4 regions of the Priestia sp. YIM B13491 genome follow, and region 3 is predicted to be linked to each of the others. Evidence: riboswitches for the same ligand, from Rfam matches in the RefSeq annotation. Region 3 holds a riboswitch; each other region holds the start of a gene.
What was found. A riboswitch is a leader RNA that binds a small molecule or an ion and turns the genes downstream of it on or off. The one in region 3 is predicted to bind cyclic di-AMP.

Region 1: linked by a shared signal. The riboswitch ahead of kdpF (K(+)-transporting ATPase subunit F) and the one ahead of ACFX4E_RS04040 (APC family permease) in region 3 are both predicted to bind cyclic di-AMP.
Region 2: linked by a shared signal. The riboswitch ahead of ACFX4E_RS27450 (glutamate/proton symporter GltT) and the one ahead of ACFX4E_RS04040 (APC family permease) in region 3 are both predicted to bind cyclic di-AMP.
Region 4: linked by a shared signal. The riboswitch ahead of ACFX4E_RS04995 (potassium channel family protein) and the one ahead of ACFX4E_RS04040 (APC family permease) in region 3 are both predicted to bind cyclic di-AMP.

Annotation. Positions count from the first base shown of each region.
Region 1 covers NZ_JBHZOR010000003.1:249,293-256,996, reverse strand. The annotation lists gene ACFX4E_RS12165 (DUF4397 domain-containing protein) at 1-42, opposite strand, end outside; gene ACFX4E_RS12160 (hypothetical protein) at 158-595, opposite strand; gene nfsA (oxygen-insensitive NADPH nitroreductase) at 688-1,425, opposite strand; gene ACFX4E_RS12150 (putative quinol monooxygenase) at 1,455-1,739, opposite strand; gene ACFX4E_RS12145 (ArsR/SmtB family transcription factor) at 1,944-2,258, shown strand; gene ACFX4E_RS12140 (CHY zinc finger protein) at 2,278-2,613, opposite strand; gene ACFX4E_RS12135 (undecaprenyldiphospho-muramoylpentapeptide beta-N-acetylglucosaminyltransferase) at 2,791-3,858, shown strand; cyclic di-AMP (ydaO/yuaA leader) riboswitch at 4,016-4,158, shown strand; gene ACFX4E_RS12130 (hypothetical protein) at 4,231-4,368, shown strand; cyclic di-AMP (ydaO/yuaA leader) riboswitch at 4,384-4,526, shown strand; gene kdpF (K(+)-transporting ATPase subunit F) at 4,891-4,977, shown strand; gene kdpA (potassium-transporting ATPase subunit KdpA) at 5,002-6,663, shown strand; gene kdpB (potassium-transporting ATPase subunit KdpB) at 6,685-7,704, shown strand, end outside.
Region 2 covers NZ_JBHZOR010000021.1:10,450-18,153, forward strand. The annotation lists gene ACFX4E_RS27425 (cation diffusion facilitator family transporter) at 1-323, shown strand, start outside; gene ACFX4E_RS27430 (VanZ family protein) at 584-1,039, shown strand; gene thiC (phosphomethylpyrimidine synthase ThiC) at 1,207-2,976, opposite strand; TPP riboswitch at 3,090-3,204, opposite strand; gene ACFX4E_RS27440 (hypothetical protein) at 3,286-3,576, opposite strand; gene ACFX4E_RS27445 (undecaprenyl-diphosphate phosphatase) at 4,034-4,858, shown strand; cyclic di-AMP (ydaO/yuaA leader) riboswitch at 5,132-5,271, shown strand; gene ACFX4E_RS27450 (glutamate/proton symporter GltT) at 5,378-6,637, shown strand; gene ytvI (sporulation integral membrane protein YtvI) at 6,851-7,704, shown strand, end outside.
Region 3 covers NZ_JBHZOR010000001.1:791,104-798,807, reverse strand. The annotation lists gene ACFX4E_RS04050 (glycosyltransferase family 2 protein) at 1-385, shown strand, start outside; gene ACFX4E_RS04045 (cation diffusion facilitator family transporter) at 424-1,401, opposite strand; gene ACFX4E_RS04040 (APC family permease) at 1,511-3,337, opposite strand; cyclic di-AMP (ydaO/yuaA leader) riboswitch at 3,500-3,639, opposite strand; gene ACFX4E_RS04035 (N-acetylmuramoyl-L-alanine amidase) at 3,831-4,865, opposite strand; gene ACFX4E_RS04030 (hypothetical protein) at 5,030-5,164, opposite strand; gene glnA (type I glutamate--ammonia ligase) at 5,787-7,121, opposite strand; gene ACFX4E_RS04020 (MerR family transcriptional regulator) at 7,205-7,612, opposite strand.
Region 4 covers NZ_JBHZOR010000001.1:974,777-982,480, forward strand. The annotation lists gene ACFX4E_RS04975 (S1C family serine protease) at 27-1,301, shown strand; gene ACFX4E_RS04980 (peptidyl-prolyl cis-trans isomerase) at 1,298-2,200, shown strand; gene ACFX4E_RS04985 (Lrp/AsnC family transcriptional regulator) at 2,475-2,930, opposite strand; gene ACFX4E_RS04990 (carboxymuconolactone decarboxylase family protein) at 3,051-3,509, shown strand; cyclic di-AMP (ydaO/yuaA leader) riboswitch at 3,625-3,769, shown strand; gene ACFX4E_RS04995 (potassium channel family protein) at 3,894-4,553, shown strand; gene ACFX4E_RS05000 (TrkH family potassium uptake protein) at 4,557-5,876, shown strand; gene ACFX4E_RS05005 (YjcZ family sporulation protein) at 6,203-6,283, shown strand; gene ACFX4E_RS05010 (YjcZ family sporulation protein) at 6,472-6,558, opposite strand; gene ACFX4E_RS05015 (tetratricopeptide repeat protein) at 6,733-7,230, shown strand; gene ggt (gamma-glutamyltransferase) at 7,639-7,704, shown strand, end outside.

The DNA.
Region 1 (7,704 bases), on a different contig from region 3:
CAAGAAGGCAATCACTGCTGCCATTACGAATAGTCGTTTCATCAAGTATCACTCCTTTTTTAGTATACACAGCTTTATGTAAAGAGAAGGACTGTGCAGTTGTTAGCGTATACTAAATAAAATCAACTATTCGTTTGTTTGTTAACTTTTGATGTGTTTACTGAGATTTCTGACGAAAAAATCGAAGAATAGCCAAAATATTGTACAGAGCTGTTAAGAGCCATGTCAGTAAAAAGCCTAGGCCAAGCCCAATATTGGCATCTATATACGTATGCGTGAAGTCATCATATACGACGTAGGAAAGAGGAGCAATCGACAGTAAAAATAGAAGAAAAAACAAAAGCGTTTTCCATTTGTTTGAAGTGAAGGTTAAACAAAAGAAAAGGAAAGCAGCGAACAATAGAAGACCGTCTCGAATAGCCCAAGGTAAAACGCCGATATGTGGATTAGCAAGAAGAAAAGTCGGAACAATTGAAAGGAGGAAAAGGAGAGAAAGTAAAGTCACGTGAAGAGTGTGCTTTTTTGTAAAAGCCGGCACCAATAAAAACGCTGCGGTTGCGCTTAAAAGAAAATTACAAATTAAAATAAACTCCATATCAACACCTCATTTATCGAGTATTACTTTTAGTCTATTCAGCACGCTGTTAAAGTAGATAAAAAAGCTGCGATGTTCATCGCAGCTTTTGGTTATTCGAATTTAAATCCTTGTTTTTCAAGCATAGTTCGAACTTCTGGGTAATAAATGGTTTTATAAATAGCTGATACAGTTTGTGACCAGTTGCGGTCATCAGCACCGTTTGTTCTCTTTTTCATATATTCTGCCATTTCAGCATCATAGTCTTGAATCAATGACTTTAAGTCATGATTATAGCTTTCACGATGGTGCACAGCAGCTTGTGGCAATCGAGGTTTTTTCGCAGAATGATCTGCCGGATGTCCAACCACAAGACCGCTTACTGGGAATACGTATTCCGGTAAATCTAGCAGTTCAATGACTTCTAGCGGCTTTCTGCGAATTCCTCCGATTGGAACTGTACCTAAACCGAGTGATTCTGCTGCAACTGTTGCGGCTTCTAAAGAAATTCCAGCATCAGTTGCCCCGACTAAAATTGACTCAAGCCCATCGGTTACGCCAAGAGGGGCATCGTTAAGTTCAGCTGCAATCTTAGCACGATTAAAATCTGCACAAAAGATTAAAAATAGAGGAGCTTGGTCAATCCACGCTTGGTTGCCGGCAAGCTCTGAAAGTTTTTTCTTCTTTTCTTTATCTTGGACGCTAATAATAGTCACTTGCTGTCCATTAATAGAAGAAGCGGCTGACTGAGCAGATTGAATAATCGTATCTAAATGCTCGTCACTTACTGCTTCGTCTGTATACTGACGAATAGAACGATGATCTTGAATTGTACGAATTGCTTCATTCATGATGCGTCATCCTTTCAAAGAAGTTATGATTAACCTTGTAATGTTTTTACATCTAAAGGTGCTACAAGTACGCCAGTTTGAGCAAATGCTACAAAACTTTGGAAGTGAGCTGATTTATTGTGTGCTTGAATTGCTTCTTCGCTTTTCCACTCTTCAATCATCATAAATGTGTTAGGTGTAAAAGCATCTTCAAATAGTTGATAGTTGCTGTTTCCTTCTTCTTGTAAAGAATGCTTAATTAGTTCTTGTACGTTTTCTAAAAATTCTTCTCTTTTTGCTGGGTTAACTTTCATTGAAGCTTGTAAATGAATCATGGGTGATTCCTCCTTTAATAATGATGGTGCTTTATATTATTTGTTTTGTTTTTAATCTTTCATTCAATTTATGATTAAAATGAAGATAAGTTCGAATATCATCGAACAATGAAACTATAACATCGATTAAATAACAGTGCAAGGAATTTAGTTCGAAAGTTATCGAACATTGATACACAAAAGAAGCTGTGTTATATTTTAAGCATGAGAAAACCTTATCAACCACCGAAATCTGAAATTAAATTAACGCCTATTTTACACGCGTTGAGTGATCCTAACCGGCTGCGAATTGTACAGTGTTTAGCGACAAGAAAGGAGCAGACCTGTTCGTATTATCAAAAATTAAATGTATCAAAATCAACGCTATCACATCATATTAAAGTACTTCGCGAAGCTGGAATTATCAAACTACGTATAGAAGGTACGCAGCACTATTATTCCTTGCGTTTAGAAGAGCTTGAGGAATTGTTCCCAGGTCTGCTTCCTTCCATTATAAATATAGATGAGCAGTTATTTTAAAAGCTGAACAATGTTTTGTTCAGCTTTTTTGTTCAAAATAAATGTGTCCATGCAGGCTGCATCCAGGATTAAAAGAAGAACGACAGTGAGGGCAAGTCGAGTTACAGGTTAAATATTCATGAATTGATAGCTCATGTTTACATACTCCGCAAAGAATAGCTTTTTCATTAAACATAGCTTTTGGCCACTTTTTAATATCATGATCAGCATATCCGTTATGACATTGATAGCATGGATAATATGTATTACAGCAATAAAATTTTATTGCAATAATATCTTTATCCGTATGATAGTGTGTACAGCGCGTTTCGGAATCCACCGTATCACCTTTTACTATAGGTGCAGATTTGTTCATTATCATCACTCCCTATGAAAAGTATAGCATGCTTTTATACGCCTTATCATACATATGTAAAAAGAAAAATGCTATAATAAAACCATCGTTTTACATGTCAGATTGCATGCTAAAAAGATCAGATAAAAATTGATGTCAAAACAGATCCATTAAGTGAAGTAAAGAGAGGAAGAAAAAATGAGTAAGCAAGTTATCGTTTTTACCGGAGGCGGAACAGCTGGACACGTAACACCAAACATTGCCATTATGAAAGAATTAGACAGTGAAAAATGGGATATCCATTATGTCGGTTCTCACAATGGTATTGAGAAAGAATTAATTACAAAATTAAACGTTCCATATCATGCGATTTCAAGCGGGAAGCTGCGTCGATACGTAGATATGGAAAATGTAAAAGATGTATTTCGAGTAGCAAAAGGAGTTGGCGATGCACGTCGCGTGCTGAAAAAGTTAAAGCCTTCTCTTGTGTTTTCAAAAGGCGGTTTTGTCACAGTCCCTGTTGTAATGGCTGCTAAATCGCTAAACATTCCCGTGTTCATTCATGAAAGTGATTTAACACCGGGACTGGCAAATAAAATTGCGCAGAAATTTGCCACTAAAATTTTCACTTCTTTTGATGAAGCGGCAAACTATTTTCCAAAAGAAAAAGTGCAGGTTGTTGGTTCACCTATTCGAAAAGAATTATTTAGCGGAAGCGCAGCGAACGGGGAAAGCTGGCTTCGCTTTTATGATAAGCGCCCAATTTTAACCATTATGGGCGGAAGTTTAGGAGCACGTCGCATCAATGAGATTGTTCGAGAGTCCTTGCCTGAACTGCAAAAGAAATTTCAAATTGTACACCTGTGCGGAAAAGGCAATGTTGATACAAGCCTTGAAAAAGAGTCGGGCTACCGTCAGTTAGAATATGTAAATGAACAGCTTCCAGATGTTCTAGCGGCGACTGATTATGTGATTACACGCGGCGGATCAAATGCTATCTTTGAGTTTTTAGCCCTTCATAAACCGATGATGATTATTCCTTTGTCAAAAGCACAAAGCCGAGGAGATCAAATTTTAAATGCACAGTCCTTTAAGAAAAAAGGCTACTGTATGGTTGTGGAAGAAGAACAGTTAACAAAAGAAGTGTTTTTGCGTGAAGTAAATGAGCTTCAGCAGCAGGCAAGTACGATGAAGCGTACAATGCGTGAAGCAACAAAAACGGATGCCATTTCAATTCTTGTAAATGAAATTGAGAAAATGAGCTAAAAAAAGCGTTCTTATCGAGGAGATAAGAACGCTTTTTTCTTTGAATCTATTATTTTAAAATAATGAATAAACAGCAAAAAATAAAGCTTTTAAAATTTCAAAAAATGTTGTTGACAGTAAATTTTAACAGGAGTAAGATTACTCTCATGAAACGTTCCACAGTGAAACGCTGAGTCTTTCCTGAAAGAGAGGGAAAGAGCGGAGGAACCAATTACTAGGGGTGAATCTCATAATTGAGTAGGGTTACTTTCTTGACCCGAACCCGTCAGCTAACTTCGTAAGCGTTAAGAGAGAGGATGGTGTAATCGTGGCCGTTTTCTATAAAAGCGGATAGCGCGTTCCTTTCAAAATATAGGCGAAAGGAGCGTTAACATGCATTTATCTAAGCAAATGATTCAAATGATTGAATATCGTGCAATATGTGATCAGCAATCTTTTGATCTAGCAAACCGCTATTTGTCTATGTTAGCTAATCAAAGTATTAAACGCAGCAGTAAAAACCATAATTAAGTCTAAAAATTAAATAACAAATATACGCTTAATCAATTATGAGCGGGGGACCCAATATTTTGTACGTATGTACTAGGGGTGAATCTCTTAACTGAGTAGGGTTACTTCCATAACCCGAATCCGACAGCTAACTCCGTAAGCGTTTTGGGAGTGAAAAAATTCGTGTCGATCACGGCTTATTTGTCGTGCATTAAACCGCGGAAGAGGACTCTCTTCTGCGGTTTTTTTATGGAAAAATAGGAGAGCAGCTTATGTCTGCACCGTAAAGAGGATATAGTAGGGCTTTTAAAACGAGATCAACAATACGTTAGGAATAATCAAAGATAACCTTTCGCTGCTAGCTCACTTGGGCGTGATGCTTTACGCACGGTAACAGTCACTACGCTTAATCATTGGTGGTAAGAAACAGTTAGGAGGGAGCAACTTGGATATAATCATGCTGGGAACGCTTGTCATATTAACAGCTGCTATGTACGGAATTATTTGCTGGTCGTCTCGTGTAGTAGACGAAAGAGAGGAGAAGTGAACGTGTCGTTCATTTTGCTAGGTATTTCAGTTCTCGTTTTAATTTATTTAGTATATGTACTGTTAAATCCAGAACAATTTTAATAAGCGGAGGAATAAAACGTGGGGATTTTTCTACTATCAGTTGCGCTACTGCTTGTTTTTGTAGCGCTTATTGCAAAGCCCGTAGGTATTTATATAGCGAATGTGTTTTCAAACGATAAAAACACTAGCTTGGTAGGAAAGATAGAATCGGTGATGTTTAAAGCGGCAGGAATTAAAGGGCATAATCAGACGTGGAAGCAATATGCAATTGCTCTCGTTTTGGCGAATACGTTTATGATTTTTGTGGTGTATCTTATCTTCCGGTTTCAAGGGGTACTGCCGCTTAACCCAAGCCACATCAAAGGAATGGATCCGGCCCTTGCTTTTAACACGGCCATTAGTTTTATGACAAATACGAACTTGCAGCATTACAGCGGTGAATCAGGTTTGTCCTATTTCTCGCAGATGGCAGCCGTTGTATTTATGATGTTTGCTGCACCAGCAACGGCATTTGCAGTAGCAATCGCGTTTATTCGTGGGTTGGCAGGGAAGGAAATAGGAAACTTTTTTGTTGATTTTGTGAAATCAATTACGCGTGTTTTACTTCCTATCGCTTTTATAACCGGCATTTTATTTATGATTTCAGGTGTCCCTCAAACGTTAAGCGGAACGGTGACTGCCCATACATTAGAAGGGGCAACACAGCAAATAGCAAGGGGACCAGTTGCTTCTTTTCTTTCAATTAAAGAGCTAGGCAACAACGGAGGGGGATTTTTTGGTGTTAATTCAGCCCATCCATTTGAAAATCCTAACGCGTTGAGCAATGTATTACAAATTGTCCTTATGCTTTTATTGCCAACAGCACTTCCTTTTACGTACGGAAAAATGATCGGACAGCGTAAGCAAGGCCGCATCTTGTTTGTAGCGATGAGTATGCTGTTTATCGTTATTTTAAGCACAGCGTTTGTAACAGAGTGGGGCGGCAATCCAAGACTTGATGCTTTTCATCTAAATGAAGCGAGCGGTTATATGGAAGGCAAAGAAGTTCGTTTTGGTGTCGGTATGTCGACTCTTTACGCCATCGTGACGACAGCAAGTGAAACAGGTGCGGTCAACACCATGCACGATACCCTTACACCTCTTACCGGGTTGTTAACGCTTGGAAATATGATGTTAAATACCGTATTTGGCGGTGTCGGAGCAGGATTTATGAATGTCATGATGTACGTCATCATCGCCGTATTTTTATCAGGTTTAATGGTTGGAAGAACACCAGAATACGTAGGTAAAAAAATTGAAGGAAAAGAAATGAAGCTCATCGCCGTGACGCTTATTCTGCAGCCGCTGCTAATTTTAGGAGGAACAGCCGTAGCGCTAACTACTCATTTAGGAATAGAAGGTATATCAAACCCAGGCTTTCACGGGTTAAGCCAGGCACTGTATGAATTTACATCATCAGCAGCAAACAATGGCTCTGGTTTTGAAGGACTCGGTGACGCAACTCCGTTTTGGAACATTTCTACGGGAATTGTTATGTATATTGGACGCTACTTCGGACTAATTACGATGCTGGCGGTATCGAGCTCACTAGCATCTAAGCAGCTTGTTCCTGAAACACCTGGGACATTTAAAACGGATACGTCTTTATTTAGCGGCATTTTAATTGGAACTACCGTTATTGTAGGGGCACTTACGTTTTTCCCAGTGCTTGTACTTGGGCCGGTTGCTGAGTATTTGACACTGTAATCAAGAAAGCGGAGGATTATAATGAATAAACGGAATTTTACGAATAATCTTGAATTGGATCGTAACAGTCACATTCAAGGTGCTGTAGATAAACAAACTTCATCGATTTTTATTCAATCAGTAAAGCAGGCTTTTATCAAGCTAAGTCCAAGAACGATGATAAAAAACCCTATCATGTTCGTAGTAGAAATCGGGTTTGTTATTACGCTTTTTTTAGCTGTTGTTCCAGATCTTTTCGGAGAAAGTACAGTAAGCGCAGGCTTTAATATTGCCGTATCTCTCGTGTTATTTTTCACAATTGTTTTTGCTAATTTTGCAGAGGCATTAGCAGAAGGTCGAGGAAAAGCACAGGCAAACTCATTAAAGCAATCGAAAGGTGATATTACAGCTAATAAACTTCAAAACGGGCAAATGATACAAGTTTCGGCATCGCAACTAAAAAAAGGAGATATCGTCGTCGTTTCACAAGGCGAAATGATTCCTGGAGATGGAGAAATCATTAAAGGACTGGCATCTGTTGATGAATCGGCCATTACCGGTGAATCGGCACCTGTTTTGAAAGAAGCAGGCGGGGACTTTAACTCTGTAACTGGAGGTACAAGAGTTGTCAGCGATGAAATTACAGTTAAAATTACGTGTGAGCAAGGTGAATCATTTTTAGATAAAATGATTTCGCTTGTTGAAGGAGCAGAGCGTCAAAAAACGCCAAATGAAATTGCGCTAAATACGGTTTTAACAAGTTTGACGATTATTTTCTTACTAGTTGTTGTGACGCTTCCTGTATTTACAAACTACTTACATTTTCAACTGGACACGGCTATTTTAATTTCACTGCTCGTTTGCCTCATTCCTACGACAATTGGAGGATTATTATCGGCCATTGGAATTGCTGGGATGGACCGAGTTACGCAGTTTAACGTGATCGCTATGTCAGGAAAAGCAGTAGAAGCAGCTGGTGACATTAACACAATCATTTTAGATAAAACCGGCACCATTACGTTTGGAAACCGAATGGCTCATCAATTAACGACTGTAGAAGGC
Region 2 (7,704 bases), on a different contig from region 3:
TTGTTGCTTATTTAATTTTTAACATTGCCAGACAAATGATGGGAGAGTCTTTTCAAATCTTAATGGAAGGCAATATTGATGAAGAGCTACTGAAAGAACTTGAAGAAAGTATTTATGAATTTGAAGATGTGAAGCGGATTGATCGCGTTCGAGCAAGAGAACATGGCCATTACATATTAGTGGATGTACGTATTTCAATTGACCACTTTAAAACAATTAAGGAAGGTCATGATTTAGGACGAGAAATCAAAGCTACACTTATGAAAAAGCATGATAATATTCAGGAAGTATTAATCCATTTGAATCCTTATTATCCAGATTAAATAAGAAGCAGCGAAGTGTTATCTCGCTGCTTCTTATTATTTATAGATGTAGAAATTAATGAAATGAGTAGCATAAAATAATGAGGGTTTTTATTTATAAAGAATCAAGTTTAATAAAATTGTATAAAGGGAATTGTATTTATTTATTGATGTGATAGGATAAAAAAGCATATAAATGCATTCACTACGAATGAAAGCAGTGGACGGGTACATATAGATAATAATAAATGGTTTTGGGAGTCAAAGAAGGTGATGTTGAAGTGAATGTAAGCATCAGGTCAATTGTTAAAAAAGTCATGTTCACTCTATTTATTGCGTATACGGCAGTGGTCATTTATGCTACTCTCATACGGGAAAACGAACATGTTTACGGAAAAGCAATGAACTTGGATTTATTTAGTACAATCCGTCTGATGTGGGACAGCGGTAATATAATGCTCACTCTGACAAATATACTGGGAAATATCGTGATGTTTGCGCCGCTTGGAATGTTTATTCCGTTGTTTATGAAGTGGTTTGACGGTTTTATTCAAGTCTTTACGACTGGTTTCTTAATCAGTTTTCTGATTGAAATTTTACAGTACAAGCTAACGGAACGAGTATTTGATATTGATGATATCTTTTTGAATACGCTAGGTACATTTATAGGCTGGGTTATTATTAAAATACTATATTGGATCAAGAACATGCTGAAAGCACGTTTCAAAAAAAGATGAAAGGACTTCTTTACGAAGTCCTTTTTGCATCTTGTTGATAGAAACACTTAATGCAGCGTCTTACGGAAGAATGTGAGGATTCAACGATAATGTGCTGACAATTTTGCTGAACAAATAATAACTTTCCTTCAAGCTGCTTAATTTGTTTTTTAAGCTGTTCTACTTCATTATTGATAGATATTTGAACCACTGTTAACAAACTCTTTAGCTTTTTCTTTCATTCCTTCTTTTCTTACTTCGTTTACATCTTTTTCATTTTCTTGAGCCATGTTACGAATATCTTGAGAAATACGCATCGAACAGAATTTAGGTCCACACATTGAACAGAAATGGGCTGTTTTAGCACCTTCAGCGGGAAGTGTTTCATCGTGATATTCTTTTGCGCGCTCTGGATCTAGTGACAGGTTAAATTGATCATTCCATCTAAATTCAAATCTTGCTTTAGACAGAGCATTATCGCGTTTTTGTGCTCCTGGATGGCCTTTTGCTAGGTCAGCAGCATGCGCAGCAATTTTATAGGTGATAACGCCTTCGCGAACGTCTTCTTTATTCGGGAGTCCTAAATGTTCTTTTGGCGTTACGTAGCAAAGCATAGCTGTCCCAAACCAGCCAATCATTGCAGCACCAATACCTGATGTAATATGGTCATAGCCTGGAGCGATGTCGGTTGTAAGCGGTCCAAGAGTATAGAAGGGAGCTTCCTGGCATATTTCCATTTGTTTATCTACGTTTTCTTTGATGAGATGCATTGGAACATGTCCAGGACCTTCAATCATAACTTGAACATCGTGTTTCCAAGCAATTTTAGTTAATTCACCAAGCGTTTCTAATTCACCGAACTGTGCCTCATCATTAGCATCTGCAATGGAACCAGGACGTAGCCCATCGCCAAGCGAAATAGCAATATCGTATGCTTTACAGATTTCACAGATTTCTTCAAAGCGAGTATATAAAAAGTTCTCTTCATGATGAGCTAAACACCACTGCGCCAAGATGGATCCTCCGCGTGAAACAATACCTGTCGTACGTTTCGCTGTCAGGGGAATATAACGTAAAAGAACACCTGCGTGAATAGTAAAGTAATCAACACCTTGTTCTGCTTGTTCAATTAATGTATCGCGGTATGCTTCCCACGTTAGATCTTCTGCTACGCCTTTTACTTTTTCAAGCGCTTGGTAAATAGGAACGGTCCCTACAGGAACAGGCGAGTTGCGGATAATCCATTCGCGTGTTGTGTGAATATCCTTTCCTGTTGATAGATCCATAATTGTATCGGCTCCCCAACGCGTTGCCCATGTCATTTTTTCTACTTCATCTTCAATAGCTGAACGAATAGCTGAATTTCCGATATTAGCATTAATTTTCACATGGAATTTGCGGCCGATAATCATCGGTTCGCTCTCAGGGTGATTGATATTATTAGGGATAATTGCACGTCCTCTTGCTACTTCTTCACGCACAACTTCAGGATTCATCTGTTCACGAATAGCGATAAATTCCATTTCGGGCGTGATGATTCCTTTTTTCGCATAGTGCATTTGCGTTACATTTTGATTTTTTTTCGCGCGCAAAGGTAAACGTTTAGTGATAAAGCGCTCGTACTGATCTCTTGGATCACCGTCATAATAACCGTTATCCTGTGGCTGAACCGTACGGCCTTGATATGTTTCTACATCGTTTCGTTCTGCAATCCACTTTTCGCGCAGAGCCGGTAATCCTTTTTGTAAATTAATTTCATAACAGGGATCTGTATAAACACCGCTCGTGTCGTATACACGTACGGGACTATTTTCTTCTTCCCCAAAAGATCCTGTAGTAGGAGACTGATGAATTTCACGCATAGGCACTTTAAGGTCTTCTCTGGATCCTTGGACATATACTTTGTGACTGTTTGGAAAAGGCTTTTTCATAGAAACTGATACATTTTGTTTTGACATTACATATTCCTCCGGTTTCGCATAAAGTGTAGCTATACCGAACCATAAAAAAATCGGGTTCTGTGATAGACAGAACCCGATGGAATAGGCGAAAAAAGAATAAACATATACTATTCTTTTCAAGACTACTTCCCTCCGCTGGTATAACCCAAATCAGGTTCAAAGGGTTAAAGAGTTTTATTGCACTCTTCTCTCAGTCTGAGCTATCAGACACCCCTAGTAGAAATAACATTCAAATTATTCAATTTACGGCTTAAGTTTACCATCATTCGGTAAAAAATCAACCCTTAAATAAAAAAAGCTAGACAATTAACGTTGTCTAGCGGCATCGATTGCAATCACAATAGCTGTAATAATGTGCATGATAAACCCTAAAAATGGAATCCAAGCAACCAGTGAAGTAACAATCCCTAGTATGTTTCCATACGCAGATAACCCTCGTCTATTAGCTAAAATGAGCGTGATAGCATGAAGAATAAATCCAATAAAAAGAGGAGTATAACTAAAGCCCATAACAATCCCGGCGCCAATTAAAGGAATTCCCAGCAAGGCTTCATACCCAGCAGTCACCCATTTCATTGTACGTACATTTCCATTCATAGTAAAAAGCCTCCTAAAAAAGATACTACTATATACGAGTAAAGAGAGAAAAAAGTTTCAAATTACTTAGGGGATATGCCGTATAAGCAAGCACTAGTTGATTAAAATGATAGATGACAGTAAAGGGGATGGAAAAAACATAATGATTTAGTCATTTTTGTACACTAAAGAAAAATAGTCTAGATGATTCATTTTTAGCTAAGGAACCGGAATTTATACCGAACATAGTGACTACTTTCTAATATAAATAAAAGCTGATATCGTGTTTTTTGATTATAGCATGTAAGGTTTTTATTACAAATTATTAAAGATTCTTATCTTTTTGCAAATACACATTGTATTTCATAGTTTTAACAATTATGATAAAAAAGCAAGTGTCAAAATAGGAAAATAGTTGAGCATGTAAAACTAAGCGATAAGCTTATTAATTTGAAAGAAAGGCAAGGTACATAGCTTTATGTGGGAAATTATTGTAGCAATCATTTTAGGGATTGTAGAAGGTTTAACAGAGTTTGCTCCTGTTTCGTCAACTGGGCATATGATTATTGTGGATGACCTATGGTTAAATTCCAAAGAATTATTTTCATCTCCAGTAGCTAATACATTTAAAATTGTTATTCAGCTAGGGTCGATCTTAGCAGTAGTAGTTATTTTTAAAGATCGTTTCATTAATTTATTAGGATTGGGAAAAAAGCCAGCTGCTCCAATTGGGCCGACAAATCGCTTGAATTTAATGCAGGTAATTGTTGGTTTGTTACCCGCAGGAGTGTTAGGACTTTTGTTTGATGATTACATTGATGAACATTTGTTTTCTTTAAATACGGTGCTAATTGGCTTAGTAGTCGGAGCTGTATTAATGATTCTAGCAGATTTGTTTGGACCTAAACGTCCGCGTGTAGAGACGGTGGACCAAATGTCTTATGGACAAGCACTGGGTATAGGACTGTTTCAATGTATTGCTCTTTGGCCAGGTTTTTCTCGTTCAGGCTCAACGATTTCAGGAGGAGTTCTTCTTGGAATGAGCCATAAGGCAGCGGCAGATTTTACATTTATTATGGCAGTGCCAATCATGGCAGGAGCAAGTGGACTTTCATTGGTTAAAAACTGGCAGTATTTCACATCAGATGCGCTACCGTTTTTTATTGCTGGTTTTATCAGCGCCTTTATTTTTGCGCTGGTATCTATTCGCTTTTTCCTGAAATTAATTAATCGTATCAAATTAGTACCGTTTGCACTATATCGAATTGTGTTAGCAGCCATTCTATATTTTGTATTTTTATAAAATAAACACGCGAGTTCTTTAGTCCCGTAAGCTTCTAATAGAGACTCAAAGAGCAAGAAAAAGCTATTGCAATGTTGCAATAGCTTTTTTGCATAAATATATATTATCGCCTTTTGAAAGCGTTTTATAAACATGGGTATTGACAAAACGTGTCGAAAAATAGTAAATTAATATTTGTGCAGTATAAAGTTAAGTAAAAGTAAGACTTCTGTTTAGTTTTATTGACTGTAAAAAACGTATGACAACGTATAGATCGTTTTAATTTTATAAAAACTGAATAATAAGCTTAATCGTATAGAGCGGGGGAATCATTATCGGCAGTAAAGCTGCCTTGGGGTGAATCCTTACAAAAGGTAGGAAACTCTCAATTCCGAATCCGACAGTTAACCCCGTTTGCTTCATTGAGAGAAAGAGCCCAAAATAGCGTAAGTAAAAGGCTGTTCTTTCTTAAGAATAGTCTTTTTTTGTTTTTTCAGAAAAGTATATACAAATGTCATACATCTTTGGGGAGGTACATCTATGAAAAAAATTCGTTTTGGTTTGGCTACGCAGATTTTTACCGGATTAATCCTCGGTGTTCTTGTAGGGGTAATTTGGTTTAACGATCCGCGTGTAGTAACATACCTACAGCCGCTAGGAGACCTATTTTTAAGATTAATTAAGATGATTGTTATTCCAATTGTTATCTCAAGCTTAGTCGTTGGAGTTGCAGGAGCAGGGAGCGGTAAACAGGTCGGAAAGCTCGGCGTTAAAACCATTCTCTATTTTGAAATTATTACGACTTTTGCAATTATAATCGGTGTATTGGTTGCTAATATTTTTCATCCTGGGCAAGGTGTAGACATTCATTCAGCACAGAAGAGTGATATTTCACAATACGTTGAAACATCAAAACAGCAAGAAGGAAAGTCAGTGGCTGAAACGTTCTTACACATTGTTCCAACAAACTTTTTCCAGTCAATTGTTGAAGGAGACATGCTAGCAATTATCTTCTTTACAGTGTTATTTGCACTTGGAGTAGCGGCAATTGGGGAAAGAGGAAAGCCAGTTGTACAATTCTTCGACGGCGTTTCTCATGCAATGTTTCACGTGGTAAACCTTGTAATGAAAGTGGCTCCAATTGGTGTATTTGCTTTAATTGGTGTAACAGTTTCAAAATTCGGCTTAGAGTCACTTCTTTCATTAGGAAAGCTTGTTATCTTAGTTTACTTAGCGTTAATTTTCTTCCTACTTATTGTATTAGGAGGAATCGCGAAATGGGCAGGAATTAACATTTTCCACTTGTTCCGCTATATGAAAGATGAACTGTTGTTAGCATACAGTACATCTAGTTCTGAGACAGTTCTTCCGCGTATTATGGAAAAACTTGAAAAGATGGGCTGTCCAAAAGCTATCGTATCGTTCGTTGTACCAATTGGTTATACATTTAATCTAGATGGTTCCGTTCTTTATCAAGCGATTGCAGCGTTATTCTTAGCGCAGGTGTACGGTATTGATTTAACGATCGTTCAACAGCTGACGCTCATTCTTGTATTGATGGTTACATCTAAAGGAATGGCTGCCGTGCCAGGAACATCATTTGTTGTATTACTGGCTACTCTTGGAACAATCGGTGTTCCGGCAGAAGGATTAGCCTTCATTGCTGGAGTAGACAGAATCATGGATATGGCACGTACGGTTGTTAACTTAGTAGGAAACACACTAGCAGCAATTGTGATGTCTAAATCTGAAGGCAAATTTGACCCTAAAAAAGGTACAGAGGTCATGAGAGCCGGCTAATTTATAAATTAAAAAGCTACTTATTCTATTCAAAAAATTAGAATAAGTAGCTTTTTTCATAATAATTCCTTTATTATTATGGAAATTGACCCTATAATATGTAACATCAGGTATAAATAAATCCAAATTTTATTCTTACATAAAAGCAGTCACTGGTTCCTTTCTTTATCAATAAATATAGAGATAGCTTAGCTAGTTGGGGGATAGTAGAGTATGTGGAAAAAACGAATATGGGTCATCGCCTCGATAGTAATCGTATGTTTGTTAATCCCTTACAGTTTACCGATTGTGTTTGCTTTATTAACAGCATTAGCGCTTGAGGGTATTGTTCAAAAATTGCATCAATCTTTTAAAATGAAGAGAGTCTATGCAGTGCTTATGACCTTCATTTTATATGTTGTTTCGCTCATACTTATTGGATTTTTTATTGTTCGGACAATCGTTACGCAAGTGGTTGCTCTTTCAAAAATAGCGCCTTCCTTTGTAAAAGAAATCTATGAAACCGCGATTTATCCAACTATTATTAAGTGGAAATACTATTCAAACGCTCTTCCTACAGAAGTGATTTCTTCTATCGAGCGCACGCTTGAAAAAACCGTAAATTCATTAGATTCTCTATTAAAAAGTACGGTAGAAATTATCATTAGCTTTGCCGCTACTGTTCCTGGGTTTCTATTAGAGTTTCTTATTTATTTAGTAGCGCTTGTATTTATCAGCCTTGAGCTGCCTGCTATTAAAAATAAAATCAAGTCATTTTTAACAGAAGAAACGAAATATAAGCTACAAGTTGTCATCACTCAGCTTATCCAAGCGGGGGTTGGTTTTATCAAGGCACAAATTATCTTAAGTGTCATGACGTTTGTAATGGCTTATGTAGGGCTTTGGCTATTAGATGTTCCGTATACCGCGCTTCTTAGTTTATTAATTGTAATTGTCGATATTTTACCAATCCTTGGGACAGGCTCGGTGCTCGTTCCATGGGGGATTTTTGCTCTTACGCAAGGGCATGACTCATTAGCAATCGGCTTATTTATTCTATTTGGAGTCATTACGGTAGTAAGACGTGT
Region 3 (7,704 bases):
TGAACGCTTTGCTGGTGAAACAAAATATCCTTTAAAAAAGATGATCAAGTTTGCTTCAGATGGAATTATTGGGTTTTCAACGAAGCCTTTGCGTCTAGTAATGGTTATTGGCTTATTATCGGTTTTTGTATCACTTTTAGTGTTAAGTTATTCGATTGTTGTTTGGCTGATAGGTAAAAATATTCAGCCTGGCTGGACTTCTATTATGGTAGCTATCACCTTCTTTAGCGGTATTCAGCTACTTGGTTTAGGTCTAGTCGGACAATACATCGCAAGAATTTACGATGAAAGTAAAAATAGACCTATTTACGTTGTACGTGAAACCATTAACTTCTCGAAAGCTTCAACAGATTCTCCAAACGTACGTGAAAAAGTATATAGCTAAAAAAACAAGGAAGAAAACAGTTGTTTTCTTCCTTGTTTTTATTCTTTTTGAAGCTGTAAATCACTTGGCGCCCAGTCCGGAATTCCATTATCTTCATCAAATTCAATAATGACATCCGTTACTCCTTTTTCCTGTAAAATACGATTTTCCAGACGATCTTTAATATCATCAGCTTCTGCCACTGTTAAAGAAGGATCAATTTCTACTTTTAATTCAACGTGAAGCTCTTCCCCTTCTTTCATCACCATTAACGTTTGAATATCACGCACTTGTACATCTTGCATGACAATCGCGCCAATTTTTATTTCCATTTCTTTATCTGCTTCACCAAGGGCTCCAGCAGCATTATCTAAAAATACTCGTCCTACTACAAAAAACATCATAAGCCCAATTAAAATAGAAGCAATTCCTTCAGCTTGGTGAAAAGGTGTAAACCGTGAAATGAAAACGGCTATTAACGCCAATACGCCTCCTCCAGTAGCTACCAGATCTTCCATAAAGACCAGCTTGGTTGCTGGCTTTGCTTTCTTTAAATGAACAAAGCTGTGCGTAAAAACATTGACCTCTGCGGTATTCATTCCGACATCGTGCAAAATTTCTTTCATTGCCTTAAATAAGACAAACATCTCAAGCAATACCGAGATGCCAAGTACTGCAATATTTAAAATAAAGCCTGAAGACTTCGTTGGATGAAGAATATGGTGATATCCTTCTTTAATCGTTTCAAACGCCATAATCCCTACTACAAGAACCGCTCCTAATAGAACAAGATTAACCAATCGGCCGAAACCATTTGGAAATCGTTTGGTCGGGGCTTTTTTACTTAATGCCGAACCTATAAAGACAAAAAACTGATTAGCTGCATCTCCTAAGCTGTGCATCGTTTCAGCAAACATTGCTACATTCCCTGTTAAAGCGAATGCAACCCCTTTAATAATGGAAATAATGGTATTCACTATAGCGGCCATGATGGCCGATTTATTTCCCTTTCGCAACAATTTAATTAATTCACTCATACAATCCCTCCGTTTGCGCCTTTGATGAGATTCGATTACGGTTAGTGTATGTGAATTTAAAAATTAAAAACCTCCAACATCTAAGTTGGAGGTTTTTAGTCATGTTTCATTATTTTTTAAAACGATACGGTACAGTTGTAACGATTACGTTTTTACGGTAAAGCAAATGTGCTTTTAACAGTAGGCTGGACTGATTATGAAGGATATTTTGCCAGCTTTTTTTCGTAATGAATTGCGGAATAACGACCGTAATAGCCATATTGTTTTCCCGCGCTTTTTCCTCAGCCATATCGATGAATCGAAACAGCGGCCGCACTAAGCTGCGGTATTGAGAATGAAACGTAACAATACGAATATCGGGCTGCCACTTCTCCCACTTCTCTTCCATTCTCTTTTCGCTTTCTCGATCAAAGGCCACATGCACTGCAATAACGGTATCACCAATCGTTCTTGCATAATTTAATGAATTTTCTACTACCTTTGTCATTCCTGCTACAGGAACAATGACCACACTTCCTTCAAGCTTTCCAATCTTTTCTCCTTGCTTAATGCGAAGCTGTTCTCCTACCGCTTCATAATGCGTATGAATGCGATGAAAAATATAGACAATAACCGGCAAGAAAATGAGCACGGACCATACTTGTGAAAACTTCGTTGTAAACAAAATGATTAGCACCGTTAAAGTAATGAGGGCACCAATTAAGTTAATGGTTAGCTTCCCTTGCCAGCCGGCCGGCTTTTCTCTAAGCCATTTGACAATCATTCCTGTTTGAGAAAGCGTAAATGGAATAAACACCCCGACTGCATAAAGAGGAATTAATTGTTCAGTCGCTCCTTTAAAAGCTACGATTAAGACAATAGAAGCAATTCCAAGGGTCACAATTCCATTTGAATAGCCTAGTCGATCGCCACGAATTTGAAACATTCTTGGCATGTATTTATCAGACGATAAGTTCACAGCCAGCAAAGGGAACGCTGAAAAGCCCGTATTCGCCGCTAGCACTAGAATTAGAGCTGTTGTACCTTGAATAAAATAATAAAATCCATTTCGTCCAAACACACTCGATGCAATTTGTGATACAACCGTTTCATCTGCTTTTGGAGAAATGCCAAGCCAATAAGCTAAAAACGTGATGCCAGAAAATAAAACGGCTAAAATACCGCCCATCAGCATTAATGTATGAACCGCATTTTTTGCACCTGGCTCTTTAAAGTTAGGCACTGCATTTGAAATAGCTTCTACACCTGTCAATGCCGAACAGCCTGATGAAAAAGCTTTTAATAATAAAAATAAACTAATACCTGGCACTACTGTACCGAGAGATGGATGAAGATCAGGTGAAACTTGACCTGTCGCTATTTTAAAAAAGCCTACCGCTATTAACAAAATAAGAGCAATAACAAATAAATAAACCGGATAAGCTAATACAGAAGCGGATTCTGTTACCCCGCGTAAATTTAAGACTGTAATAAAAATCACCAGCATACACGCAATTACTACATTGTAATGATGCAGCGTTGGAAAAGCCGAAGTTAAAGCATCGGTTCCTGCTGAAACACTCACAGCAACTGTTAAAATATAATCCACCAACAGTGATCCTCCAGCGATAAGCCCAGGATTTTCTCCTAAATTGGTTTTGGAAACAATATAAGCTCCTCCGCCTTGCGGATACGCATAAATAATTTGACGGTATGAAAGAATTAAAGCCGTCAGCAGCACCAATACCCCAATCGCAATTGGAATTGAATACCAATAAGCAAGGACGCCTACTGTTGCAAGTACAATCAAAATTTGTTCTGTTCCATAAGCTACTGAAGATAAAGCATCTGACGATAAAATAGCCAGTGCTTTAAGCTTACTAAGCTTTTGATCGCCTAACTCTTTTGTTTTAAGCGGCTTTCCAATCAATAATCTTTTGAGAACTGAATAGTTCACGTAATTTCCCTCCGATGATTGCTTAGCTACTATCGACCGTCCGTTGCTAAGCTCCGTTACAAGTTCATGAATAAGTGATATTATTCCTTAAAAATACCTTTTTATGTTAAAAAAGCGCACAAAAAAAACACTAAGGGTTCTCAGCGTTTTTACACAGCTTAAACCTCCTCTCCAAAACGCTTATGGGGTTAGCTGTCGGATTCGGGCTATGAGAGTAGCCCTACCTTTTAAAAGGATTCACCCCAAGTGACAATGCACAAATTTGGGTCCCCCACTTCTGACGAATTAAGCGATAACAGGTCAATATAATTTTCGGTTAAAGAGTATGATCGATAACATGTTTCTTTCATAGCTATCCTTTGTTCTTAGATAATATACTCCCGTACAAATGGTTTGTAAAGCATTATTTTACGTAAACCATAAAATAGTGCTTAAGGCGCTTTTAACAGAAAAACAAAAGGCCTTCTGCCCGCTTACAGAAGACCTTTTTGCTTTAACTTTTTGCTTTTAAAACGGCTGCTAGCTTGTTTTTCGTTTGAGGACCATAAATGCCATCTACATCATAAGGAAGATACACAAGTTGAAAACGTCTGACTGCATCTTTCGTTTGAACTCCATATATTCCGTCTACTGACCCTACTTTAAAATTAACCGCGTTTAATGCTCTTTGAAGCTGTTTCACAGCTTCTCCAGAATCGCCTTGTTTTAAAATTCCATTAGGAAGTGGATATTGTTCAGAAGGTGGTGTTGGAGATGGTGTTGGTGAAGTTCCTGAAGGAATAACGATTGTTTTTCCAACCTGCAGTGTTAACGGATCAGAAAGCCCTGTATTCGCTTCTTGAAGCGCCTGTACTGTTATTTTGTACTTCTGTGCAATACTGTAAAGCGTATCTCCTTGCTTGATCGTATACGTTTTTGTACCCGGTTCAGAAGGCGATGGATTCGGAGTTGGTGTTGGATTTGGGTTTGGAACTGCACGACGAGGTAAATTTAAATATACGGCAATTCCTTTTGCATACGATTCACCCATGCTTTTTAAAAAAGCTTCATTTTGAAGAAGTGCTGCATCTGTACTGTTATCAATAAAAGCTATTTCAGTTAGTACTGCAGGCATATTTGTTAAGCGAAGCACCGCGTAATTGGCTGATTTTCGACCGCGATTCGGATGATTATACGACAGCAGCGCTGGCTGTACTTGGCCGTGGACAATCGATTGAAACGTTTTACTGGCATTGCTAGCGCTTCTATAAACATAATCTTCGTACCCTGTTCCTCCACCGGCATTTACGTGAATAGACATAAATGCATCTGCGCCCCACGAATTAGCTTGAGAAGCGCGCTGAGATAACGATAAAAAAACATCTGTGGTACGAGTGGTTTTAATTGTAAAATCACTGTACGTGCTATTTAAATAGCTTATTAAATATTGTTGGATTTTTAAAACTAAGTTTTTTTCATACAGTCCGTTTGCTCCAACCGCTCCTGCATCTGCCCCACCATGTCCTGCATCAAGATAGATTTTTTTCATATTACTTGTCCCTCCTTATTTTTAACATATGCATGGGGGAAAAAAGTGCTACGTATACTAGCCTACTTAGTGAAAAATTACTAAAAAAGGAGATTGAGACATAACGACATCACTTCAACCTAAAAACGAACAAATGGGATAAATGCGCTAGTATGGATGGCTTGTTACATCGCTGTTGATTTCCGTGCAAGGCTTCGCTTTTCGCGGGCGGCTGGTGAGCCTCTTCGTCGCGTGCGCTCCTGCGGGGTCTCACCTATTCCGCTTTTCCCGCAGGAGTCTTCGCCTTTCCCTCCAATCAACTGCTAGAAGCAACTAAATAGATGAAATCTACGTTCACCCTACCAATAAAAAAATCCGCACAATTCATCGTGCGGATCTTCTCTCCCCCCTAACATATTTTTGGTCCAGATTCTATTCTGGTTGATTAAAGTATAGATCAAGAGGGTCTATTATTTATAACGTTAAGACCTATTTAAAAAGCAGAACGCCTATAACAATGAGAATAATCCAAATTGGAATGCTTATTAATATGCCTATTACTAAACCTTTGAAAAAATTCCCTTCTTGCATTTTCATTCCATTCCTCTCCAACAGTATTTTCTAATGATACTACGACTGGCTGAAAATTCTCTGAAGTTATACTGAAGTGCAGAGTGAATACATAAACAATCTCTCTATCTGTTATACACTACTTTTACATATAGATTCAATGAGACAAAAAGCTTATCCTTTTTAATTCATATAACTAAATTCTTTCCTGTATCTAACAAAACAATAAAAAGCCTCCCGTAAATTGTACGACAGGCAGCTATACTTATTTTATGAACAGTTTAGTTCAATATTTAATATGCGCAATGTTATTCATTTTGAAAACAAAAAAGTCCGAGAGAACGTATAAACGATCTCTCGGACTTTTAAGAATTAATATTGGCTCATGTATTGGTCACGTTCCCAAGGATGAACTTGTGTACGGAACATATCCCATTCGATTTCTTTCGCTTCAACGAAGTGCTCTGCTAAGTGTTCACCTAATGCAGAAACCATAACTTCGTTTGATTGGAAGCTATCTAAAGCTTGAGCTAATGTTGCAGGTAAATCTACGATACCTTCTTCAACACGCTCTTCTTTTGTCATTACATAGATATTACGATCGATAGGTTTTGGAGCTTCAAGGTTGTTCTTGATTCCATCTAAACCAGCTTTTAATAGAACAGCCATTGCTAAATATGGATTAGCAGCTGGGTCTACGCTACGTACCTCAACACGAGTTCCTACGCCGCGAGAAGCTGGGATACGGATTAATGGGCTACGGTTACGAGCAGACCATGCAACATAACAAGGAGCCTCATATCCAGGCACTAGACGCTTATAAGAGTTTACAGTAGGATTTGTTACTGCTGTAAAGCTGTGTGCGTGCTTGATGATACCTGCGATAAATTGACGAGCAGTATCACTTAGCTCTAGATTACCGTTTTCATCATAAAATGCGTTTTGACCATCTTTAAATAATGAAACGTTACAGTGCATACCTGAACCATTCACACCAAATAATGGTTTTGGCATAAATGTAGCATGTAAGCCATGTTTACGTGCAATTGTTTTTACAACAAGTTTGAACGTTTGGATATCATCACAAGCTTTTAATGCAGCAGCATATTTGAAGTCAATCTCGTGTTGTCCAGGAGCTACCTCATGGTGAGATGCTTCAATTTCAAAGCCCATTTCTTCAAGCTCTAATACGATGTCACGACGGCAGTTTTCACCAAGGTCAGTTGGCGCTAAGTCGAAGTAGCCACCTTTATCATTTAATTCTAATGTAGGTTCGCCTTTTTCGTCTAATTTGAATAAGAAGAACTCTGGCTCAGGTCCAAGGTTAAAATCAGTAAATCCTAACTCTTCCATCTCTTTTAACACACGTTTTAAGTTATTACGTGGATCGCCATCAAACGGAGTTCTATCTGCATTGTAGATGTCACAAATAAAACGTGCTACTTTACCTTTTTCAGATGTCCAAGGGAAAATAACAAATGTATCAATGTCCGGGAATAGGTACATATCTGATTCTTCAATACGTACAAACCCTTCAATAGAAGAACCGTCAAACATCATTTTGTTGTCTAACGCTTTTTCTAATTGACTTACTGGAATTTCAACGTTTTTAATTGTTCCTAAAATGTCAGTGAACTGAAGACGAATATACTTTACATTCTCTTCTTGAACTTTGCGGAAAATATCTTCTTTTGTGTACTTTGCCATCGTGTGATCCTCCCCTAAATCTCTATATAATATTTATAATCTATACCCCTCATATACGAACGGCATAAATATTGATAACTTTATTAATGAAAGAACCTGGACATATCTCCTTGATTTAAAGTTGCTCGATTAAAACGGCCTGCTTGCATAAGTTCTGCACGAAGCATTTTTCGCAATTCATCGTCCGTTAATTCTGGCTTTGCTGTTGCTGCCACAACTTTTTCTTCTTGCTTATGCCCTTTTTGCTCCTTTTGAAGATGAAACAGCTGTTTTACACCTGCTAAGTTTACACCTTGTTCAATAAGATCACGGATTTCAAGCAGCTTATCAACATCGTTAAATGAGAATAATCGTCGATTTCCCTCTGTTCTTACTGGTGCAACTAATTCATGTTCTTCATAGTAGCGAATTTGGCGAGCCGACAACTCAGTTAACTGCATCACAATTCCAATTGGGAAAAGTGGCGTATTTCTTCGAATGTTGTCACTCATTTCAGTTCCTCCTTTGGATTAACTATTTACATTGTATGCTATGTTAGTTCACCTGTCAACCGAATGTTAGTAATTCTAACATAAATTTTTCT
Region 4 (7,704 bases), 180 kb from region 3:
TTGCTACGTTAAAAGGAGTGTTTTTCATGGATCCACGTGATTATGAAAGAGAGCAAGAACGAAAAGAAGAATACGAAAATCGCCAGCAGCGCTACGATCAGTATCAGCCTGCGTCATCATCACAGCCTCCAAGAAGACGCTTATTTCCAGTGATTGCATCTTCTATCGCCGGAGCAGTACTTGGAGGAGGAATTGTGTTATACGGTGCTCCCCAGCTGGGGTTAATGGATTCAGCTGATACGCAAACAGCGAATCAAACAACGCAGACTCAAACGGCAACAACAACGAGCACAACGCCTCGAACAGTAAGCACAACCGTCAATCAGTCAGATCTTGTTTCAGTTGTAAATAAAGTATCAGCTGCTGTTGTAGGCGTGAACAATATTCAGCAGCAAACAAATCCATTTTCTGGAGATACCCAAACGCAAGAAGCAGGAACGGGTTCCGGTGTTATTTTCAAAAAAGAAAATGGAAAAGCATACGTTGTGACCAATAACCACGTTATTGACGGCGCAAGCGAAGTAGAAGTGTCACTTTCAAACGGACAAAAAGAAAAAGCTAAAATTGTCGGAGCTGACGCGCTAACGGATTTAGCGGTGCTTGAGATGTCTGACAAAAATGTTGAACAAGTGGCGAAGTTCGGGAAATCATCGGATTTAGTAGCGGGTGAAACGGTGCTTGCAATCGGAAATCCTCTTGGTGAACAATTTTCTCGTACGGTCACACAAGGTATTGTGAGCGCAGCAAAACGCTCTGTCCCTATTTCAGAAAATTGGAACGTAGATGCAATTCAAACGGATGCGGCGATTAATCCAGGAAACAGCGGCGGTGCACTTATCAATTCTTCCGGTGAAGTAGTCGGCATCAACAGTATGAAAATTTCAGAAGACAATGTAGAAGGCATCGGCTTTGCTCTTCCAAGTGATGAAGTGCAGCCGACGATTGAACAGCTGATGAAAAACGGAAAAATAACGCGTCCATATATGGGGGTAGGTCTTCAAGATGTAGGTCAGCTTTCAGCTGCAACAAAACAAAACCAGCTAGGCCTAACCAGCGATACGTCTGAAGGAGTTGTCGTAACGACGGTTGAACCATTCTCTTCTGCTTCTGATGCAGGTTTACAATCAAAAGACGTGATTGTTGCCATCGATGGAAATGAAGTCAAAACATCCAGTGATTTACGTCAATATCTATACACAAAACGCAAAGTAGGAGACACGGTAAAATTAGACGTGTATCGAAATGGAAAAAAACAAACTATTTCTCTGAAGCTTTCAGAGCAGCAGGATAACAATGGATGAGTTCAACACCGTTAAAGCTGCTGCTAGCAGTATTAACAGCGTTCGGATTTTTAACCGGCTGCGGAGGGAAGCATTCAAACACGATGTTTCCTTCTGTAGAAATTAGTCAGCTATCTTCTACCAAAGAACTGGCAGCGTATGAGGGAGGCAAGGTGACAGGAGCTGAATTCAACCGTTTTTTAGCCGTTGAAGGGTTCTTAAATCCAGATGCTCCGCTAAATGATACAAGCTACCGCAAAGAGTTATTGCGGCAGCTTGTTATGCAAAAAATCTTAATTTCGCATCTAAAGACAAGCGATAAAGTACAAAAACAAGTCGAGGATATGTGGAAGCAAATTAAACGCTCATATGACCAGGATACAAGAAAACAAGGTTATGAAGTGTTAAATATTCGTTCCAGTGATGTAACCAACCAGCTAACGAATCAGTTTAAATTAGAAGAATATTTCCGTAAACAAATTACGTCTGATGAACTAACTGCTTACTATAAACGTATTGAAAACGATCTAACGCGTGTAGCTTTTACGCAGCTGGCTTTTTCCACTTTACATGATGCCTCTGCCGCTGCGGCTGAACTGCAAAAGGGAATATCCCTTCAAGACGTTCAAAAAAAATATGCTGATGTCCAGACAATCAGCAAAATAGAGAATGCTGGTAATCTAAAGCTTTCAAGTCTATCTCCCTCTTTTATAGATGTTTTAAAAAAACAGCACATCGGAGAGAGTAGTGAGCCCATTAAAATGGGTAAAGTCTATTACATTTTTATTTTAAAACAAAAAGATAAAAAAACGGAATCAGAAGTCAAAGAAGAAATGATGAAAGAACTTGTTTTGAATCATATCAACCGCTATATCCAGGATGAACTGCCAAGGTTTCACGTGACGTTCAACCTTAGGTAGTTCCCTTTTATATAGATTGATTGTTTTCAAAAAACAAGCAGGTAAAAGAGCTTTCTATTAATAGAGAGCTCTTTTACATTTTTAAGTAGACAGAAATGTCGGCACCTGATAAAATGAAGTTGTAAAACTTTCATTATTCGGAAAATTTATACCCTCCAGCTTTGGAGGGTTATTTTTTATGCTGTTGGACGAACAAAAGAGCTTGGGACAAAAGTAGTTTAGTGGAAAGAAGATCCGAACGATGAATCGTTCGGATTTTTTCGTTACGTTTCAATCACTTTTCATCTTTTAAATGACTCAATAACGCAGGAGCCATCTCTACGTGAGAAAGGGCGATGTGTGAAATCGTTTTGGCATAAGGTGTAATTTCGTTAATAAATTGTTCGAGTACGTGCAGGTGAGGAAGCTGAAGCTTTGTAATAAAGCAGGCTTGCCCGGCGATGCGTTCACAGAATAAAGCGTAGGGATAATGAGAAATAAATCGTTTAAAACGCTCGTGCTCGCCGTTTTTCATCGTTACTTCAATAAAACACGACACGGGCAGGTGCAGCTTTTCATAATCAATATCAATCGTATACCCTTTTATAACACCAAAGCTCTCTAGCTGCCTTACTCGCTCTGCCACCGAAGGAGGAGACAAGTTAATTTGTTTTCCTAGCTCTCGTAAGGAAAGGCGGCTGTTTTGCTGCAGCGCCTGCAAAATCGATAAATCAATTTCATCAATTTTCAATTGAAAACCTTCTTTCTCATTAACGTTTCATTTGATTAGTAATAGTAGATAAAATGTTTTATATGTAATCTGAAATTTCCATTTTTCTTACTATAATAATTAAAAAGGAGTGAGTAAAAAATGGCAAGAGTTTTGTTAGCAAACGAAGAGGGAACAAATTTTGAAAAAGCATTGAATTTAATTCCGCATGTAAAAAGATTGTATGATGAACTTTACAACACGCTTTGGAACAGCGATATAGTAGAGAGAGAGACTAAGGAAAAAATAAGGCTTTATCTAGCAGGTGTTAACGGCTGTGAGACATGTATGAGCATGTCATATGTAGGCGATGAGACGCTTAATCAAAAAGTGTTAAGAGAAAAAGAGCTGGAAGAAAAAGATCGACTGCTGTTTCGATTTATTGATGTATACCGAGTGCGTCCAAGGGAGTTGACCGATGCTGATATGGATCAATTAAAGAAATTTTACAGTGATACGCAGCTGTTAGAGCTTTTAGCTGTTATTAATTTATTTGATCAATTTCACAAAATGATTGTCAGTTTAGATTTATATGATTTTTGCAGCTTGCAGGGCAAGTGAGGTCTTCCCTAAAAATATCTTGACAGACAAAATTCACAGGAGTAAGATAGCTTTCGTGAAGTGAAACGTATCATGAATCGAATCGATTATTCTAAAAAATAGATCATAGACATTTGAATAAAAATCGCTTAATCCATTACGGAGCGGAGGACCCATTATTTACGCACATATTGTGCTTCGGGGTGAATCCTTAAAAAGGTAGGGTTACTCTTAAAACCCGAACCCGACAGCTAACTTCGCAAGCGTTTTGAGGGGGAAGAGTGTGAAAAAACACAGGAGCCTTCCTGTGTTTTTTTGCGCTTTTTTTAAGAAAAAGATGTAATTTTTTAGAAAAAGTATAAGCTAAGAGAACACACAGCAGTTGAAGAAAGGAATAAATACATTATGAAAAAACAGTTTGCTGTATTGGGATTAGGTCGTTTTGGAGGCAGTTTGGTTGAAGAGTTTGCTAATCTGGATGTGGATGTGCTCGCTATTGACCGCAATCAGGAGGTAGTAAATAAATTTAGCAACTCAGCTACATATGTTGTGCAAGCAAACGCGATTGATGAAGCTAGCTTAAAGGGGCTAGGTATTCGCAATGTTGATCATGCTCTTATTTCGTTTGGGGATGATATCGAAGCAAGCGTTCTCGCAACGATGCTTTTAAAAGATATGGGCGTTAAGCAAGTATGGGTAAAAGCAGTGAATATGTATCATCAAAAAGTGCTGGAGAAAATAGGAGCAGACAAAGTCATTCATCCTGAGCGTGATATTGCTAAACGTATTGCTCATCACGTAGTGTCAGAAAAAATCATTGATTACATTGAATTATCAAAGGATTATAGTATTGTCGAAATTGTCGCCTCTAAGAAACTTCATAATAAAACGCTGTTTGATTTAAACATTCGTGCCAAGTACGGCTGCAACATTATCGGCTTTCAGCGAAAAGACGGGGAAATGGTGATTTCGCCTACCGCGCATGAAATAATTGAACAAGGAGATATGCTTATTGTTATCGGACATAACCGCGATTTGAACCGTTTTGAAGAAGAAGGAGTTTAACTCATGAAAAAACAAATCATTAAACTCACCCCTCCGCAGCTGCTTGTCTCCATTTTTGGCGGAGGAATTATTATGGGTGCTCTTCTATTGATGATGCCTTTTTCTACTACTGAGCCAATCCGATGGGTAGACGCCCTTTTTACATCTACTTCCGCTATGACAGTGACCGGCTTAGCCGTCGTAGATACAGGTACGCGTTTTACCGTCATCGGTCAAACGATCATTATGCTGTTAATTCAAATAGGCGGTCTTGGCATTATGTCATTTGCCGTGTTGATTTTTATGATGCTAGGTAAAAAAATTGGATTTAAAGAGCGTATGCTCGTTCAGCAGGCATTAAATCAAACAAGCGTCGGCGGAGTTGTCCTGCTAGTTAAAAGGCTGTTTATCTTTTCATTTTTAATTGAGTTTATTGCACTTATTTTTTTAGCGATACGCTGGGTTCCGGAATTCGGATGGTCTAAGGGGCTGTTCTTTAGCTTGTTTCATTCAATTTCAGCTTTTAATAACGCAGGGTTTGGACTACTGTCTGATAACTTAGTACAGTATGTTGGAGATCCTATTATTAACATAACGATTTCTTTTTTGTTCATCATTGGCGGGTTAGGGTTTACCGTTCTTGCTGATATGTGGGTGAAAAAATCGTATAAAAAACTAACGTTGCATTCAAAAATTATGATTATCAGCACGTTTGCGATTAATGTGATTGCCATGCTTTTTATTTTTTTCTTAGAGTACAGCAATTCGCATACGCTCGGAAATTTATCATTAGGAGACAAAGTATGGGCTTCTTATTTTCAAGCAGTAACGACAAGAACCGCTGGATTTAATACAATTGATTTAGCTCACCTGCATGATGCAACGGTCTTTTTAATGGTCTTATTAATGTTTATTGGTGCAGGAAGTGCGTCAACAGGAGGCGGTATTAAACTAACAACGTTTGTGGTGATTGTTTTTTCTGTATGGGCATTTTTACGAAGCCGGGAAGATATTGTGCTGTTAAAGAGACGACTTCTTCCTCTTCACGTGTTTAAGGCACTAGCCATCACGATGATTTCAATTATGTTTGTATTTGGGGCCATTTTCCTGTTAAATATTTCGGAAAACCTTCCGTTTGTAAAAATTATGTTTGAAGTTGTTTCAGCGTTTGGAACAGTAGGTTTATCAATGGGAGCAACTCCTGAACTTTCGTACTTTGGACGCGTAATTATTATCTTTATCATGTTTTTAGGAAAAGTGGGGCCATTAACGCTTGCGTTTTCATTATCTAAGCAAAAGCGCGAAGCTGTTCGTTATCCAAATGAAGATATAATGCTAGGGTAGAAAAATCGCCTTCGATAAGGCGATTTTTTTATATTATTTATACGTTCAAGACATATAAGAGGTTACGCACAAAACAGTTGCGATGAATAAAAAGAAGGCAAAGACAAGAACAATGGGCAATTTGGAATGTCGGCGCATTAAAGGTCCCCCTTTTTTATAGTAAAAAATCTCTTACTATATATAACGAAAGAAACAAAAATATGATTCACTTTTTTTGGCGGAATTTGAAGGTTTTTCTCATTGGAAAAATCCGCACCCCTGTCCTAAACATTTTGCCAAGCTGTTGCATACACTAAAAGCAGATAATAGGAAGTGAGGGATGGTACGTGGGAAAACAAAATTTTGCGTTAATCGTTGTGTTATTTGTTTTACTTGTTATTGTAGGTGCGTCTGGCTTTCGCTTTTAAACGTTAACTTTATTTACGCATAGCCCCCGTCAAAAAGGGCATACTAGGCGGAAGTAAAAACCAAAAATTTCTTCAATATTGCCGAACAATGAGTTCCTCTACTCATTCATCTAATCGGTATGTAGCCATGCGAAAGCATGGTTTTTTTTTGAAATAAGAGGATGAATGATGTTCATCCCCTCTAGAAATTAGTAGTAGCAAGAACACCCTACGATTACTAATAGAATAAATAAAACAACGATAAATGAAAAACCAAAACCGCCTTTTGCGCCCATATGTGTAACCTCCTTTAGTAAAAGTCTCTATATCCTATGTACTAATTGGGTTAAGTGATTGAGAAATTTGCCTATTTTTTAACGGTAACGATCTTTTGAGAAGAATGAAGAACACTTACTTTTTTCATTTGTGCAGAAATCCTTTATGATAAAGAGGAAAAGGAGGGCAAAGTGGTGGGAATACATGTAGAATACGTCATGAATCAGCTAGAAGAGGGAAAGTGGAGAGAGGTCAAACGCGAAATTCAACAAGAAATGAAGAAAAAACCTCAAGCATCTGATTTGTACTGTTACTTAGCGGTTTGTTTAGCAAAGCAAATCGAAGAATCAATTATCTTTGAAAAAATGGTATTAAATTTAGAAATGGACCGAGCTCTTCATCAGGCACTAACATTAAATCCATCTTCAAGCTTGGCGCACTTCGTTCGAGGAATAAAATACCGGGAAACTCCGCTTATGTTTGGAGGGAATTACGAAAAATCGCTGTCTTATTTGCAGCGGGCGCAAGATCTTGGTTTTGAAGGGATTATGCTGCCGCTCGAACTCGCCAAAACCTATATTCAATTAAAAGAAATGGAAAAAGCGAAAGAACAAATCGCCTATGCCCGGGAAATCAATCCTACTCACGGAGATATTAAAAAAGTCGAAGACATGCTGCAAACAGGACGGTGAATCAAAAGTCCTGTTTTATTTTTGGTTTTGAGGAAACATATGCTGATTTTCATAAAGAATTGCTTTTTATATAATAATAAGAATATTTATAAAAATTTTAAGAAATGCATGTAAGTCCAACGACTTCTTAACTGCTAGATTTTCTACATTATTAGAGCGTTCAGTCTACATAATTCCAAAAATAGTAAGAAACTATCAGCCTATGGATAAATTGTTGGAAAATATAGATAATTGTAAATGAATAGAGAAAAAGGTAAACATGCAATTAACTAAAAAAGCAAAGGTCTGATTTACTTTGCTTTTTATTTATACATATATGTAAAAAATATCATAATAAGCCAATTTATTCTTTGTGAAATCCATCGTTTCAGACGATGTGAAATAATGTATTTGAAGGAGGAGACCCAGATGAAGGTTATGAAGATGTTGGTTATTGCATTATTTAGTTTAAGTTTAGTTGTCACACCAGCTGCT